2 regions of the Serratia grimesii genome follow, and region 1 is predicted to be linked to the other one. Evidence: predicted binding sites of a transcription regulator. Region 1 holds the regulator's gene; the other holds the start of a gene.
The links. Region 1 encodes sigma-54, which starts transcription at its own class of promoters, with help from an activator protein. Its sites were predicted from a motif close to GTTGGCACANNTTTCGCTNT; they were not measured.
Positions count from the first base shown of each region.

Region 1 (7,736 bases):
TGTATCTTAAAGAGAAAGGGGATAACCGACGGGAATGAGTATGTCGAACATTCAGTTGCAACCGGGCTTTGATTTTCAGCAGGCAGGTAAAGAAGTGCTGCAGATTGAACGTGACGGGCTGGCTCAGCTCGATCAATACATCAATGCAGACTTTACCCGCGCCTGCGAGTTGATTGCCGGTTGCAGTGGCAAAGTGGTCGTGATGGGCATGGGTAAATCCGGGCATATCGGCTGCAAAATTGCTGCGACCTTTGCCAGCACAGGCACGCCTGCGTTCTTTGTTCATCCTGCCGAAGCCAGCCACGGCGACCTCGGAATGGTCACTACGCAAGATATCGTGCTCGCCATATCAAACTCGGGTGAGTCTAACGAAATCCAGGCGCTGATCCCGGTATTGAAGCGCCAGCAAATCCCATTGATCTGCATGACCAACAATCCGGACAGCTCGATGGGCAAAGCGGCCGATATTCACTTGTGCATCAAGGTGCCACAGGAAGCCTGTCCGCTTGGCCTGGCCCCGACCACCAGCACCACTGCCACTCTGGTGATGGGTGATGCCTTGGCCGTCGCACTGCTGAAAGCGCGGGGGTTCACGCCAGAAGATTTTGCCCTTTCGCACCCAGGCGGCGCTCTGGGTCGCCGATTGTTGCTACGTGTATGCGACATTATGCACAGTGGTGATGAAATCCCCCATGTCAGTGCCGACGCTTCTTTACGCGACGCATTACTGGAGATCACCCGTAAAAATCTGGGTATGACAGTCATCTGTGACGATCTTATGAAGATCGCCGGTATCTTCACCGATGGTGACCTGCGCCGAATATTTGATATGGGCATTAACCTCAACGAAGCCAAGATCGTCGATGTCATGACACAGGGCGGCATACGAGTACGCCCGAACCTGTTGGCCGTCGACGCGTTGAACCTGATGCAGCAACGTCATATCACCGCCGTGCTGGTTGCCGATGGCGACCAATTGCTGGGTGTGGTACATATGCATGACATGCTGCGCGCCGGCGTCGTTTAATTATGGAAGAGAACTCAATGAGTCTGGTTGAAACCTGCTACGGGCCTGTAGAACAAGACGTCATGGCGCGTGCCGGGAAAATCCGCCTGCTGATTTGTGATGTCGATGGCGTGCTGTCAGACGGCCTGATTTTTATGGGCAACAATGGCGAAGAGTTAAAGGCGTTCAACGTCCGTGACGGTTACGGCATCCGCTGCCTGAAAACCTCAGATATCGACGTGGCGATCATCACCGGCCGCTCCGCCAAGCTACTGGAGGACCGAGCTAACACCCTCGGTATCACTCACCTTTATCAGGGGCAATCCGATAAGCTTTTGGCCTTCCGTGAACTGTTGGATACACTGTCGCTCACGGCAGATCAGGTGGCCTATATTGGCGACGATCTGATCGACTGGCCGGTGATGGCGCAAGTGGGCCTGGCCGTTGCAGTCGCAGATGCACATCCGTTGCTGCTACCACGCGCCCATTACGTTACCCGCATTGCCGGCGGCCGGGGCGCGGTGCGCGAGCTGTGTGACATTATTCTTTTGGCTCAGAACAAGCTGGAGGACGCCAAAGGGCTGTCGATATGAGTAAAACCAAACTTTGGATCACCCTCTTGCTGGCGGTGATCGCATTGGCGCTGATTGGCTGGAACATGGCTGACTTCAATAATGACTCGGTCCCAGGGCCGGTCAACAGCCAGGACCCAACTTACCAGAGCCAGCACACGGTCACCATAGTGTACAATCCGACCGGCAAGCTGAGTTACAAGCTGGTGGCGGAAGACGTGAAGTACTATGAGGCCGACGAATTAAGCTGGTTTACCCAGCCAGTGATGACGCTGTTTGATGAAAACGCGGTGGCCACCTGGTCAGTTCGCGCCGATCGCGCCAAACTGACTAAAGACCGGATGCTGTATCTTTACGGCCATGTCGAGGTGAACAGCCTGACCACCACCTCACAGCTGGAAAAAATTAAAACAGACAATGCTCAGGTGAACCTGGTGACCCAAGATGTGGCTTCGGATGACGAAGTGACACTCTACGGGACGAACTTCACCTCTAACGGCATGAAAATGCGTGGGAACCTGCGGGCCAAAACCGCTGAGCTGATTGATAAGGTTAAGACCAACTATGAAATTCAGAACCAACAAACGAAGCCGTAATCTGTTGATCGGCAGCTTGATTTTGGCCGCCAGTGCACCCGCTTGGGCGCTGAAGTCCGACTCCAGTCAACCAGTGAGCATTGACTCACTGAAACAGTCTCTGGACATGCAGAGCAACGTCAGCACCTTTACCGATAACGTGGTGATCAAGCAAGGCACTATCGATATCAAAGCCGACAAGGTCGTGGTGACCAGGCCGGGCGGCGACCAGAACAAAACCTATATTGAAGCCTTTGGTAACCCAGTTACTTTTTACCAGATGCAAGACAGCGGCAAGCCGGTTAAAGGCCATGCCCAAAAGGTCCGTTACGATGTCGCATCGCAGTTAGTGACCCTGACCGGGAATGCCTATCTGGAACAGCTCGACAGCAACGTAAAAGGCGATCGCATCACCTACCTGGTGCAACAGCAGCAAATGCAGGCGTTTAGCGATAAAGGCAAACGCGTGACTACGGTTCTGGTACCGTCGCAGTTGCAAGACAAAAACGGGCAAAAGAAGAGTAACTAATCACTTATGGCTACACTCATCGCAGAAAACTTGGCGAAAGCCTACAAGGGCCGCAAAGTTGTTGAAGACGTCAGTCTGAACGTGAAATCCGGCGAAATCGTCGGCCTTTTGGGGCCAAACGGCGCCGGTAAGACCACCACCTTCTACATGGTGGTCGGTATCGTCCAGCGTGACGCCGGGCGTATCGTGATTGACGAAGAAGATATCAGCCTGTTGCCACTTCATGCGCGCGCACGTCGTGGTATCGGCTATCTGCCGCAAGAAGCGTCAATCTTCCGCCGCCTGAGCGTGTATGACAACCTGATGGCCGTTCTGGAGATCCGTGACGATCTCAGTAGTGAACAGCGAGCAGACCGTGCGGTAGAGCTGATGGAAGAGTTCCATATCTCCCATCTACGCGACAACCTGGGCCAGGCGCTGTCCGGTGGCGAACGCCGCCGCGTGGAGATCGCCCGAGCACTGGCGGCCAACCCGAAATTCATCCTGCTGGATGAACCGTTCGCCGGGGTCGACCCCATTTCCGTTATCGACATTAAAAAAATTATCGAGCACTTGCGTGACAGCGGCCTGGGCGTGCTGATCACCGACCACAACGTGCGCGAAACGCTGGACGTATGTGAACGCGCCTATATCGTCAGCCAGGGCAAACTGATTGCTCACGGCACGCCGGATGCTATTCTGGCCGATGAGCAGGTGAAACGCGTTTATCTGGGCGAAGAATTCCGCCTCTGAGTTCCAGCACGTCCTGATGGGCGACGCTTAACGGAAGTAGACAGAAGATTATGAAGCAAGGTTTGCAACTCAGGTTTAGTCAACAATTGGCTATGACCCCCCAACTCCAGCAGGCGATTCGCCTGTTGCAGTTGTCCACGCTTGAGCTCCAGCAGGAGATACAGCTGGCGTTAGAGAGCAACCCATTGCTTGAACAGACCGACCTGCACGAAGAAATCGATACCAAAGAAACCATCGAAACCGAAGGTTTGGACACCCGCGAAGCGCTGGAACAGAAAGACATGCCAGAAGAGCTGCCGCTGGACGCCACTTGGGACGAAATCTACACGGCGGGCACCCCCTCTGGCACCCGCACTGATTACAGTGATGATGAGCTGCCGGTTTATCAGGGTGAAACCACCCAGACCCTGCAAGACTATCTGATGTGGCAGGTAGATCTCACACCGTTTTCCGATACGGATGCCGCCATCGCCACCTCAATCGTCGACGCTGTCGATGACACCGGTTATCTCACCGTGCCACTGGAAGACATTCTGGAGAGCATCGGTGACGAAAATGTGACAATGGACGAAGTCGAAGCCGTGTTGAAACGCGTACAGCGTTTTGATCCGGTTGGCGTTGCCGCGCGCGATCTGCGCGACTGCTTGTTGGTTCAGCTTTCCCAATATGCCGAAGACACGCCATATCTGGCTGAAGCACGCCTGATCATCAGTGAACATCTGGACTTGCTGGCGAACCACGACTTTCGCAGCCTGATGCGATCAACGCGCTCAAAAGAAGATACACTGAAAGAAGCGATGCAGTTGATCCAGTCACTCGATCCACGTCCGGGCCAGTCGATCAATACCGGCGAGTCTGAGTATGTGATCCCAGACGTGCTGGTACGCAAGGTGCAAGATGTTTGGACGGTTGAGCTCAACAGCGACAGTATTCCACGGCTGAAGATCAACCAGCAATATGCCGCAATGGGCAACAGCGCGCGTAACGACAGTGACGGTCAGTACATCCGCAGCAATCTGCAGGAAGCCAAATGGCTGATCAAAAGTCTGGAAAGCCGAAACGACACCTTACTGAAAGTCTCACGCTGCATTGTCGAGCAGCAGCAGGCCTTCTTTGAGCAAGGTGCAGAATTTATGAAGCCCATGGTACTGGCAGATATCGCACAGGCCGTGGAGATGCATGAATCGACAATCTCACGTGTGACTACGCAGAAGTTTTTGCACAGTCCGCGCGGCATTTTCGAATTGAAATATTTCTTCTCAAGCCATGTGAATACCGACAGCGGGGGCGAAGCTTCCTCTACGGCGATCCGGGCAGTCGTGAAGAAAATGATCGCGGCGGAAAACCCCGCCAAACCGCTCAGCGACAGCAAGCTGGCCACCCTGCTCTCCGACCAGGGGATCATCGTGGCGCGGCGTACCGTCGCCAAGTACCGAGAGTCTTTGTCCATCCCGCCGTCCAACCAACGTAAACAGTTGGTTTGACCTCTATTGAGAAGGAAGACACTATGCAGCTCAACATTACCGGACACCACATCGAAATCACCGAACCATTGCGTGAGTTCGTGAACACTAAGTTCGCCAAACTCGAACAGTATTTTGACCGCATAAATCAGGTGTATGTCGTTCTTAGTGTGGAAAAAGTGCAACAGATCGCGGAAGCGACGGTGCACGTGAATGGAGGCGAGTTGCACGCCACCTCGGAAGACGAGAACATGTATGCTGCAATTGATACCCTGATCGACAAACTGGCACGTCAATTGAACAAACATAAAGACAAACTGAAGCAACACTGACATTCTGGGCCGTTTCCGTCAGCGGATTCGGCTCAAACGTATATTCGGCCATCGGCGCGTTACCTGTCTTTGTATGGGTACCGCGCCGATAAGCCAACAGGCGAAAAATCACCTCACAAGCCTGCTTGCTGGTGTGATTTTAAGTGAAGATGAGATGAACAACGAAACAATGCAATTAAGCTCGGTCTTAAACATCGAGTGCACCAGAAGCGCCGTCCATTGCACTAGCAAGAAACGCGCTTTGGAAATTATCAGCGAACTGGCCGCCAAGCAGCTAAACCTGTCACCACAGGTGGTGTTTGACGCGGTTCTCACCCGCGAGCGTATGGGCAGCACCGGTATCGGCAACGGTATCGCCATTCCCCATGGCAAACTGGAAGAGGACACATTGCGGGCTGTTGGCGTGTTTATCCGTCTCGACCAACCTATCGCCTTTGATGCCATTGATAATCAGCCGGTCGATCTGCTGTTTGCCTTACTGGTACCGGCCGACCAATGTAAAACCCATTTGCATACCCTGTCTCTGGTCGCGAAGCGCCTGGCCGACAAAACCGTATGCCGTCGCCTGCGCGCCGCGCAAAGTGACGAAGAGCTTTACCAAATCATCACCGAGTAACGCCCGGCTGGCGTGACTTCCAGCCCGGATAACGATACTGTTTAGCCATGATGGATTCCGGTTCAGGCCGGAATAATAAAGTTTCTAACGGTGGCGATAGACGCCACTGAGATGCCAGGGGAGTTTCCACATGGTGCTGATGATTGTCAGCGGCCGTTCCGGTTCAGGGAAATCCGTCGCCTTACGGGCGTTGGAAGACATGGGTTTTTACTGCGTTGATAACCTGCCCGTGGTACTGCTGCCGCAGCTTGCCAATACGCTGGCGGAACGCAACAGCTCCGCGGCGGTAAGCATCGACGTACGTAACATGCCGGAATCGCCGGAAGTGTTTGAATATGCGATGACTCAACTGCCGGACAGCTTCTCACCGCAGTTGCTGTTCCTCGACGCCGATCGCAATACGCTGATTCGCCGCTACAGTGATACACGCCGTCTGCATCCGCTCTCCAGCAAGAACCTGTCACTGGAAAGCGCTATCGATGAAGAAAGTGATCTGCTCGAACCATTGCGTTCCAGAGCCGACCTGATCATCGACACCTCAGAAATGTCAGTGCATGAGCTGGCTGAAATGCTGCGTACCCGCCTGTTGGGCAAACGCGAGCGCGAGCTGACCATGGTGTTTGAATCCTTCGGCTTTAAACACGGTATCCCAATCGACGCCGATTACGTGTTCGACGTACGCTTCTTGCCGAACCCACACTGGGATCCCAAACTGCGCCCAATGACCGGTCTGGATAAGCCCGTCGCTTCATTCCTCGATCGCCACACTGAAGTGCACAACTTCATCTACCAGACTCGCAGTTATCTGGAGCAGTGGCTACCGATGCTGGAAACCAACAATCGTAGCTACCTGACGGTTGCCATTGGCTGTACCGGCGGTAAGCACCGTTCGGTGTATGTGGCAGAGCAGTTGGCCGACTACTTCCGCTCACGCGGCAAGAACGTGCAATCACGCCATCGTACGTTGGAAAAACGCAAACAATGACGGTCAAGCAAACAGTTGAAATCAAAAATAAACTTGGCATGCATGCGCGCCCAGCGATGAAGCTGTTCGAGTTGGTGCAGAGTTTTGACGCCGAGGTTATGCTGCGTAACGACAGCGGCACAGAAGCCGAGGCCAGCAGCGTGATTGCGCTGCTGATGTTGGACTCTGCACAAGGCCGTCACATCGAAGTTGAAGCCACCGGCCCGGATGAAGTTAAAGCGCTGGCTGCCGTGATTGAGTTGATTAATTCCGGCTTTGACGAAGACTAAAAGACAAGGTGCGCCACCTGCTGCGCACCTGCTTCAAAACATATCACTCCTGCCGCTAGATCCGACTCAAACAGTCTAACGCCACTGCCTTAAAACTATCAAAATTGTCACTGCCCAGCAGACGACTCATCGATCGTTCACGCACGAAGGTAACGAACAGATCATAGATCGCCATCGCTTCTTCATAGTCACTTTTGCTGATTGCCAGCAAGAAGATCACGTGAGCAATCTCGCCGTCGCCCCAGACGACGCCCTGTGGCGCCAGCAACGTCACCACCACGGTTTTTTTCGCCAGCAAGCCTAGTGAGTGCGGCAGGGCAATGCCTTCGCCCAACATCGTGGAAACAATGGTTTCGCGCTCCACTACCGACGGATAAAAATCATCGCCGACATAGCCTTCACGCTCAAGCTGGCTACAGACTTTCTGGAACAATTGCGCCTGGGTCAGCGGTTCGTTCACCACCATGAAGTGATCAGCATCGAAGAACTTTTCCAACATGTAAGGTTTGGTTCGATCCACCAGGACCAACTTGCCGAGCTGCTCGAGCTGATATTCAGTCGGGAACGGTGACATCACAACAACAGGCTTGTTCTTTTCGCTGACCCGCGCGTTAGAAATAACAAAATCTTCGTCAATGTGGTTGAGCACCTCGTAAT
Region 1 covers NZ_LT883155.1:4,572,440-4,580,175, forward strand. The annotation lists gene kdsD (arabinose-5-phosphate isomerase KdsD) at 41-1,027, shown strand; gene kdsC (3-deoxy-manno-octulosonate-8-phosphatase KdsC) at 1,045-1,599, shown strand; gene lptC (LPS export ABC transporter periplasmic protein LptC) at 1,596-2,174, shown strand; gene lptA (lipopolysaccharide ABC transporter substrate-binding protein LptA) at 2,143-2,682, shown strand; gene lptB (LPS export ABC transporter ATP-binding protein) at 2,689-3,414, shown strand; gene rpoN (RNA polymerase factor sigma-54) at 3,465-4,898, shown strand; gene hpf (ribosome hibernation promoting factor) at 4,922-5,209, shown strand; gene ptsN (PTS IIA-like nitrogen regulatory protein PtsN) at 5,364-5,825, shown strand; gene rapZ (RNase adapter RapZ) at 5,956-6,810, shown strand; gene npr (PTS phosphocarrier protein NPr) at 6,807-7,079, shown strand; gene SGBXF1_RS21395 (BglG family transcription antiterminator) at 7,135-7,736, opposite strand, start outside.

Region 2 (7,736 bases), 500 kb from region 1:
TCGCCCATAGTGAAACGCTCGGACAATACGGCCAGCGGTGTACCACTTAAATTGCTCCATACACCCAGTACACGTTTGAAATCGATATCGACGATCACATTACCTAAATCAAAGATATACAGCATAGTCCTCTCCTGATGGGCCGGTGAGATTTTACTGTAGCGGGAAAAATGAAGGCTGAATAGAGAGCAAGAGGAAAAGCGTATAGCACGCGGCAGAAATGGGAAAAGACAGAGGAAAAAACTCAGGGCGCTGGACGCGCCCTAAGTGTTGCAGACTAAATCAGCGATTAAGCGTCTTTAGGACCGCGGCTTGCACGTTTACGATCGTTTTCCGTCAGGTGACGCTTACGGATACGGATCGAGGTTGGCGTCACTTCTACCAGTTCGTCATCATCGATGAATTCCAGAGCTTGCTCCAGGGTCATCTTGATAGCAGGAACCAAGGTAGTTGCTTCGTCAGTACCAGAAGCACGCATGTTGGTCAGTTTCTTACCGGTCAGGCAGTTCACGGTCAGGTCGTTAGAACGTGAGTGAATACCGATGATCTGGCCTTCATACACTTCCGCACCGTGGCCCAGGAACAACTTGCCGCGATCTTGCAGACCAAACAGGGCGAATGCTACCGCTTTACCTTGGCCGTTAGAGATCAGCACACCGTTCTGGCGCTGGCCAACTTCACCCGGACGTACGTCGTCGTAATGGCTGAAGGTGGAATACAGCAGACCGGTACCAGAAGTCATGGTCATGAACTCGTTACGGAAGCCAATCAAGCCACGGCTTGGGATCACGTAGTCGAGACGCACACGGCCTTTACCGTCTGGATCCATGTTTTTCAGGTCAGCTTTACGCTCACCCATGGCTTGCATGACTGAACCCTGGTGCTGTTCTTCGATGTCCAAGGTCACGTTTTCAAACGGCTCTTGTTTACGGCCATCGATTTCACGGAAGATGACTTTCGGACGGGATACCGCCAGTTCGAAACCTTCACGACGCATGTTTTCGATCAGAACCGACAGGTGAAGTTCACCACGGCCAGATACACGGAATGCGTCAGCATCTTCAGTTTCTTCAACACGCAATGCAACGTTGTGCACCAGTTCCTTGTTCAGACGCTCAAGGATTTGACGCGAAGTCACAAACTTACCTTCTTTACCGCAGAAAGGTGAGGTGTTGACGTTGAAGAACATTGTTACGGTTGGTTCATCTACAGACAGCGCCGGCAGTGCTTCAACGGCAGAGGTGTCACAGATGGTATCAGAAATGTTCAGCTCGCCCAGACCGGTGATAGCGATGATGTCGCCCGCTTCAGCCAAGGTCGACTCGATACGCTCCAGACCCATGTGGCCCAGCACTTTACCCACTTTACCGCTGCGAGTTTTACCTTCGCTATCGATGATAGTGACTTGCTGGTTTGGCTTCACTTTACCGCGCTTGATACGGCCGATACCGATCACGCCCAGGTAGTTGTTGTAGTCCAACTGGGAGATTTGCATCTGGAACGGTGCTTCGAGCTCAACCTGCGGTGCAGACACGTGGTCTACGATCGCCTGATACAGCGGGGTCATGTCTTCCGCCATCTCATTGTGGTCAGTACCCGCGATCCCCAACAGTGCAGAAGCATAGATGATTGGGAAGTCGAGCTGCTCGTCGGTTGCGTCGAGGTTAACGAACAGGTCGAAGACCTGATCAACAACCCAATCAGGACGTGCGCCTGGACGGTCAACCTTGTTGATTACCACGATCGGCTTCAGACCATTAGCAAAAGCTTTCTTGGTCACAAAGCGGGTTTGCGGCATTGGGCCATCCATTGCGTCCACAACCAGCAGCACCGAGTCAACCATTGACATCACACGCTCAACCTCACCGCCGAAGTCGGCGTGTCCTGGGGTATCCACGATGTTGATGCGGTAGTCTTTCCAATTAATGGCGGTGTTTTTTGCGAGGATGGTAATCCCACGCTCTTTCTCCAAATCGTTGGAGTCCATTACGCGTTCGGTGGCTTCTACACGCTCTCCGAAAGTACCGGATTGTTGCAGCAGCTTATCAACCAGGGTGGTCTTACCATGGTCAACGTGGGCAATAATGGCGATGTTACGCAAATTTTCGATCACAGCTTTGCCTCAGGCATTAGAAATAGCGCGCTATTGTACACGTATTAAGCGAGGGACTAAACAAGATCACAACAGTCTCTTATAAACAACTGTGTACAGGTCAGTATGTGATCCCTTTCACGGTGCAAAAAGCAGCATCTGGTGCACTTTTGCACCATTACAGTGCCCCACCTCGCATTGATTGCACCATTTAAGTGCAATGCGTCACTAATGGTGCATACTAATTCTGTGCAAAACCCGCTCAGAAAGGCGTTTATCGCGCTTTAGCAAAGTTGGCACAGTTTTCGCTTTAGTCTTTTCAAGGCAAAAAAAGCCAGTTTCACAGATTCGTTCCACGACGACGACAATGATAAATCCGGGAGAGTTAAGTATGTCCGCTGAACACGTTTTGACGATGCTGAATGAGCATGAAGTGAAATTCGTAGACCTGCGTTTCACTGACACCAAGGGTAAAGAACAACACGTCACCATCCCTGCTCATCAGGTGAATGCCGACTTCTTCGAAGAAGGTAAAATGTTTGACGGCTCCTCGATCGGCGGTTGGAAAGGTATCAACGAATCTGACATGGTACTGATGCCAGACGCCAGCACGGCAGTATTGGATCCGTTCTTCGAAGAATCCACCCTGATTATTCGCTGCGACATCCTTGAGCCAGGCACCATGCAGGGCTACGACCGTGACCCGCGTTCTATTTCTAAGCGTGCAGAAGACTTCCTGCGTTCATCCGGTATCGCGGACACTGTCCTGTTCGGGCCAGAGCCAGAATTCTTCCTGTTCGATGACATTCGTTTCGGCAGCAGCATCCGTGGTTCCCACGTGGCTATCGACGATATCGAAGGCGCATGGAACTCAGGCACCAAATACGATGGCGGCAACAAAGGCCACCGTCCGGCAGTTAAAGGCGGCTACTTCCCAGTTCCTCCTGTCGACTCTTCACAAGACATCCGCTCTACCATGTGTTTGACCATGGAAGAAATGGGTCTGGTTGTTGAAGCGCACCACCACGAAGTGGCAACTGCAGGTCAGAACGAAGTGGCAACCCGCTTCAACACCATGACCAAAAAAGCCGACGAAATCCAAATCTACAAATACGTGGTTCACAACGTGGCTCACGCATTTGGCAAAACTGCGACCTTCATGCCGAAGCCGATGTTCGGTGATAACGGTTCTGGTATGCACTGCCACATGTCTTTGTCCAAGAACGGCACTAACCTGTTCGCTGGTGACAAATACGGCGGCCTGTCTGAAACTGCTCTGTTCTACATCGGCGGTATCATCAAGCACGCTAAAGCCATCAATGCCCTGGCCAACCCGACCACCAACTCTTACAAGCGTCTGGTCCCAGGTTACGAAGCACCGGTCATGCTGGCTTACTCCGCCCGCAACCGCTCTGCTTCTATCCGTATTCCAGTGGTAGCCAGTCCGAAAGCACGTCGTATCGAAGCTCGCTTCCCTGATCCAGCCGCTAACCCATACCTGTGCTTCGCGGCGCTGTTGATGGCTGGCCTGGACGGTGTGATTAATAAAATCCACCCTGGCGATGCCATGGATAAAAACCTGTATGACCTGCCACCGGAAGAAGAAGCTGAAATTCCAAAAGTTGCAGGTTCCCTGGATGAAGCGCTGGCTGCATTAAGCGAAGACCGCGAGTTCCTGACCCGTGGCGGCGTATTCACAGACGACGCTATCGACGCTTACATCGACCTGCGTAAAGAAGAAATGGATCGCGTTCGCATGACACCACACCCGGTTGAATTCGAACTGTACTACAGCGTTTAAGTTTTACCGCGCCGTCTGCGGACGGCGCCCAGATTTAGTTGTCTTTTTTGTTGCCGTGGAAACTTTCTGCCCATCTTCGGATGGGTTTTTTTCTCCACCATATTTTCTGCAAAACTATTCCATACCGCGTACATGACGGATGGAGTAGGATAAATGCACTAAAAAGGTGCAGTCGTCTGCTATGCCCAATTAATTTCAAGGTGCAGCTAGGCGGCAACCGAGCGAACCGACAGGAGCTTGGTCTGCCAAGTGACTGGTGTGAGTAAGAGCAGCCAACAACGCTGCGTCTTGAAAGATGAAGGGCATATATGGCAACTGGCAAGCTGCCCGACGCAGGGCAGATCCTCAATTCGCTCATTAACAGCATTTTGCTGTTAGATGATTCGCTGGCGGTTCATTACGCCAATCCGGCAGCACAACAACTGCTGGCACAGAGTTCTCGTAAACTTTTCGGTACGCCTTTACCCGATCTGCTCGGCTACTTCTCACTGAACGTCGATTTGATGCGTGAGAGCCTGCGCGCCGGTCAGGGCTTTACCGACAACGAAGTGACCCTGGTGGTTGACGGACGTGCGCACATCCTCTCTTTGACCGCCCAGGCGTTGCCTGAAGGTTATATCTTGGTCGAGCTGGCGCCGATGGATAACCAACGCCGCCTGAGTCAGGAACAGTTACAACACGCACAACAAGTTGCCGCTCGCGATTTGGTACGTGGTCTGGCACATGAAATCAAAAATCCACTTGGTGGCTTACGGGGCGCGGCACAATTGCTGGCCAAGGCGCTTCCAGATCCATCACTGACCGAATACACCAAGGTCATCATTGAACAGGCCGATCGCCTGCGCAATCTGGTTGATCGTCTGCTGGGCCCACAACGGCCTGGCCAGCACATTACCCAAAGTATTCATCAGGTCGCAGAACGCGTTTGCCAACTGGTGGCACTGGAAAAACCGGATAACGTGACGCTGGTACGTGATTATGACCCCAGCCTACCGGAAATGGCGCACGACCCGGATCAAATCGAACAGGTTCTGCTGAACATTACCCGTAACGCTCTGCAGGCACTGGGACCGGCTGGCGGCACCATCACGTTACGCACCCGCACCGCATTCCAGATCACCCTGCATGGCAGCCGTTATCGGCTGGCAGCACGTATTGATATAGAAGATGACGGCCCCGGCGTGCCGGCGCAGTTACAAGACACGCTGTTTTACCCAATGGTCAGCGGCCGCGAAGGCGGAACCGGCCTGGGTTTATCCATCGCCCGTAATCTTATTGATCAACATTGCGGAAAAATTGAATTTAACAGTTGGCCAGGACATACCGAATTCTCGGTTTACCTGCCTATTCGTCAGTGAGGTTTTCTATGCAACGAGGGATAGTCTGGATCGTCGATGACGATAGCTCCATCCGCTGGGTGCTTGAACGCGCACTCACTGGGGCAGGTGTGAGCTGCGTAACCTTCGAGAGTGGCAATGAGGTTTTGGAAGCCTTGTCCACACAAACGCCTGACGTGTTGCTGTCTGACATCCGCATGCCGGGCATGGATGGTCTTGCATTACTCAAACAAATAAAGCAGCGTCACCCTATGCTTCCGGTCATCATAATGACGGCACATTCGGATTTGGACGCGGCAGTCAGTGCCTACCAGCAAGGGGCTTTTGATTACCTGCCAAAACCCTTTGATATCGATGAAGCTGTCGCACTGGTAGAACGTGCTATCAGTCATTATCAGGAACAACAACAGCCAGCGCGCAGTCAGCCAGCTAACGATCCGGTCGCAGACATTATCGGCGAAGCCCCGGCAATGCAGGATGTATTCCGTATTATCGGACGTCTTTCACGCTCATCGATCAGCGTCTTGATCAACGGTGAGTCAGGCACAGGTAAAGAGCTAGTGGCTCATGCCCTGCATCGCCACAGCCCGCGCGCTAAATCGCCGTTTATTGCATTGAATATGGCGGCTATTCCCAAAGATCTGATCGAGTCCGAACTGTTCGGCCACGAAAAAGGCGCCTTTACTGGGGCTAATCAGATTCGCCAGGGCCGCTTTGAGCAGGCTGATGGCGGGACATTGTTCCTGGATGAAATCGGCGATATGCCACTGGATGTTCAAACTCGTTTACTGCGAGTGTTGGCAGATGGCCAATTCTACCGTGTCGGTGGTTATGCGCCGGTGAAAGTAGATGTGCGTATTATCGCCGCGACACACCAGAACCTGGAATTACGCGTGCAGGAAGGCAAATTCCGTGAGGATCTGTTCCATCGTCTCAATGTGATACGTGTACACCTGCCGCCATTACGTGAGCGTCGTGAGGACATTCCACGTCTGGCACGCTACTTCCTACAGGTGGCCGCAAAAGAGCTGGGTGTTGAGGCGAAGAATTTGCATCCTGAGACAGAAACGGCTCTGACCCGCCTGCCATGGCCAGGCAACGTGCGCCAATTAGAGAACACGTGCCGCTGGTTAACCGTGATGGCCGCCGGGCAAGAGGTGCTGATTCAAGATCTGCCGAGTGAGTTGTTTGAAACCTCTGCGCCAGAAACCACCAGCCACAGTCTGCCAGACAGCTGGGCCACATTGTTGGCACAGTGGGCCGACCGCGCACTACGTTCCGGTCATCAAAACTTGCTGTCGGAAGCGCAACCGGAAATGGAGCGCACTTTGCTCACTACCGCGTTGCGCCATACCCAGGGGCATAAGCAGGAAGCCGCTCGCTTGCTGGGTTGGGGCCGTAATACGTTAACTCGCAAGTTGAAAGAGTTGGGAATGGAATAGTTTGTGTTGTTGATTATAGAAAACACAATCAAGCGCACAAAAAATCGACTGTTTCAGGCTTTACAGCCAGTAAGGCAGCAGTATGATCGGGGCGCACACTCTGGAGGCTCTCGATGCTGGACTCATTGGTCGCATTCATTTCCCAAGGCGCGGAGCTTGGCTCTGCCGCCAGTCACACGCCACAGGCAGCCGTGGCTGCTGTGCTGTGCGCAGCACTGATTAATTTCTTGAGTTAAATGTTTAATCGAAAAAACAGCCGCTTTAGCGGCTGTTTTTTTATCCCTCAAATAACCCGAGAGAATTGCTGTGCGCGTGCCTGCTGACGCAAGTAGATATCAAAGCACATGCAGATATTGCGGATCAGTAACCGACCACGTGGCGTAACGCGGATACCCTGCTCGTTGCGCTCCACCAGCCCATCGCGTTCAAACGGCGCCAGCAACTGCAAATCTTCAGCAAAGTAGCTGGCGAAGCTGATACCAAACTGTTGCTCTATAGCCAAGTAGTCCAGCTTAAAGTTACAGATCAACGTTTTGATCACCTCACGTCGCAGGCAGTCATCTTCCGTCATCGCCAGGCCGCGCCACAAGGCATTCCCCTGCGCCTCAACGCTACGGTAATAGGTCTTCAGCTCTTTCTGGTTCTGTGCATAGCTGTCCCCCAGCATGCTGATAGCCGAAACCCCCAGCCCCAGTAAATCACTGTCGCCCTGTGTGGTGTACCCCTGGAAATTGCGGTGCAGCTTTCCTTCACGCTGCGCCACCGCCAGTTCATCATCTGGACGGGCAAAGTGGTCCATACCAATAAACTGGTAACCCGACTCAGTCAGAGAGGCAATGGTCTGCTGCAGAATATCCAGTTTCTGCTGCGCACTCGGCAAATCCGCGTCTTTGATTTTGCGCTGGGCTGCGAATAAATTCGGCATATGGGCGTAGTTAAATACGCTCAGACGATCCGGATTCAACTCTGCTACACGCTGCAGGGTGTAAGCAAAGCTCTCTGGTGTCTGTTTCGGCAACCCATAGATCAGATCGATATTGGTGGAATTAAAACCTAGTGCTTTG
Region 2 covers NZ_LT883155.1:5,072,244-5,079,979, forward strand. The annotation lists gene yihX (glucose-1-phosphatase) at 1-125, opposite strand, end outside; gene typA (ribosome-dependent GTPase TypA) at 290-2,113, opposite strand; gene glnA (glutamate--ammonia ligase) at 2,484-3,893, shown strand; gene glnL (nitrogen regulation protein NR(II)) at 4,202-5,251, shown strand; gene glnG (nitrogen regulation protein NR(I)) at 5,260-6,672, shown strand; gene SGBXF1_RS23680 (YshB family small membrane protein) at 6,786-6,908, shown strand; gene hemN (oxygen-independent coproporphyrinogen III oxidase) at 6,956-7,736, opposite strand, start outside.
Region 2: glnA (glutamate--ammonia ligase) is a predicted target of sigma-54. The motif match lies at 2,385-2,404, and genes of this name have one in related genera.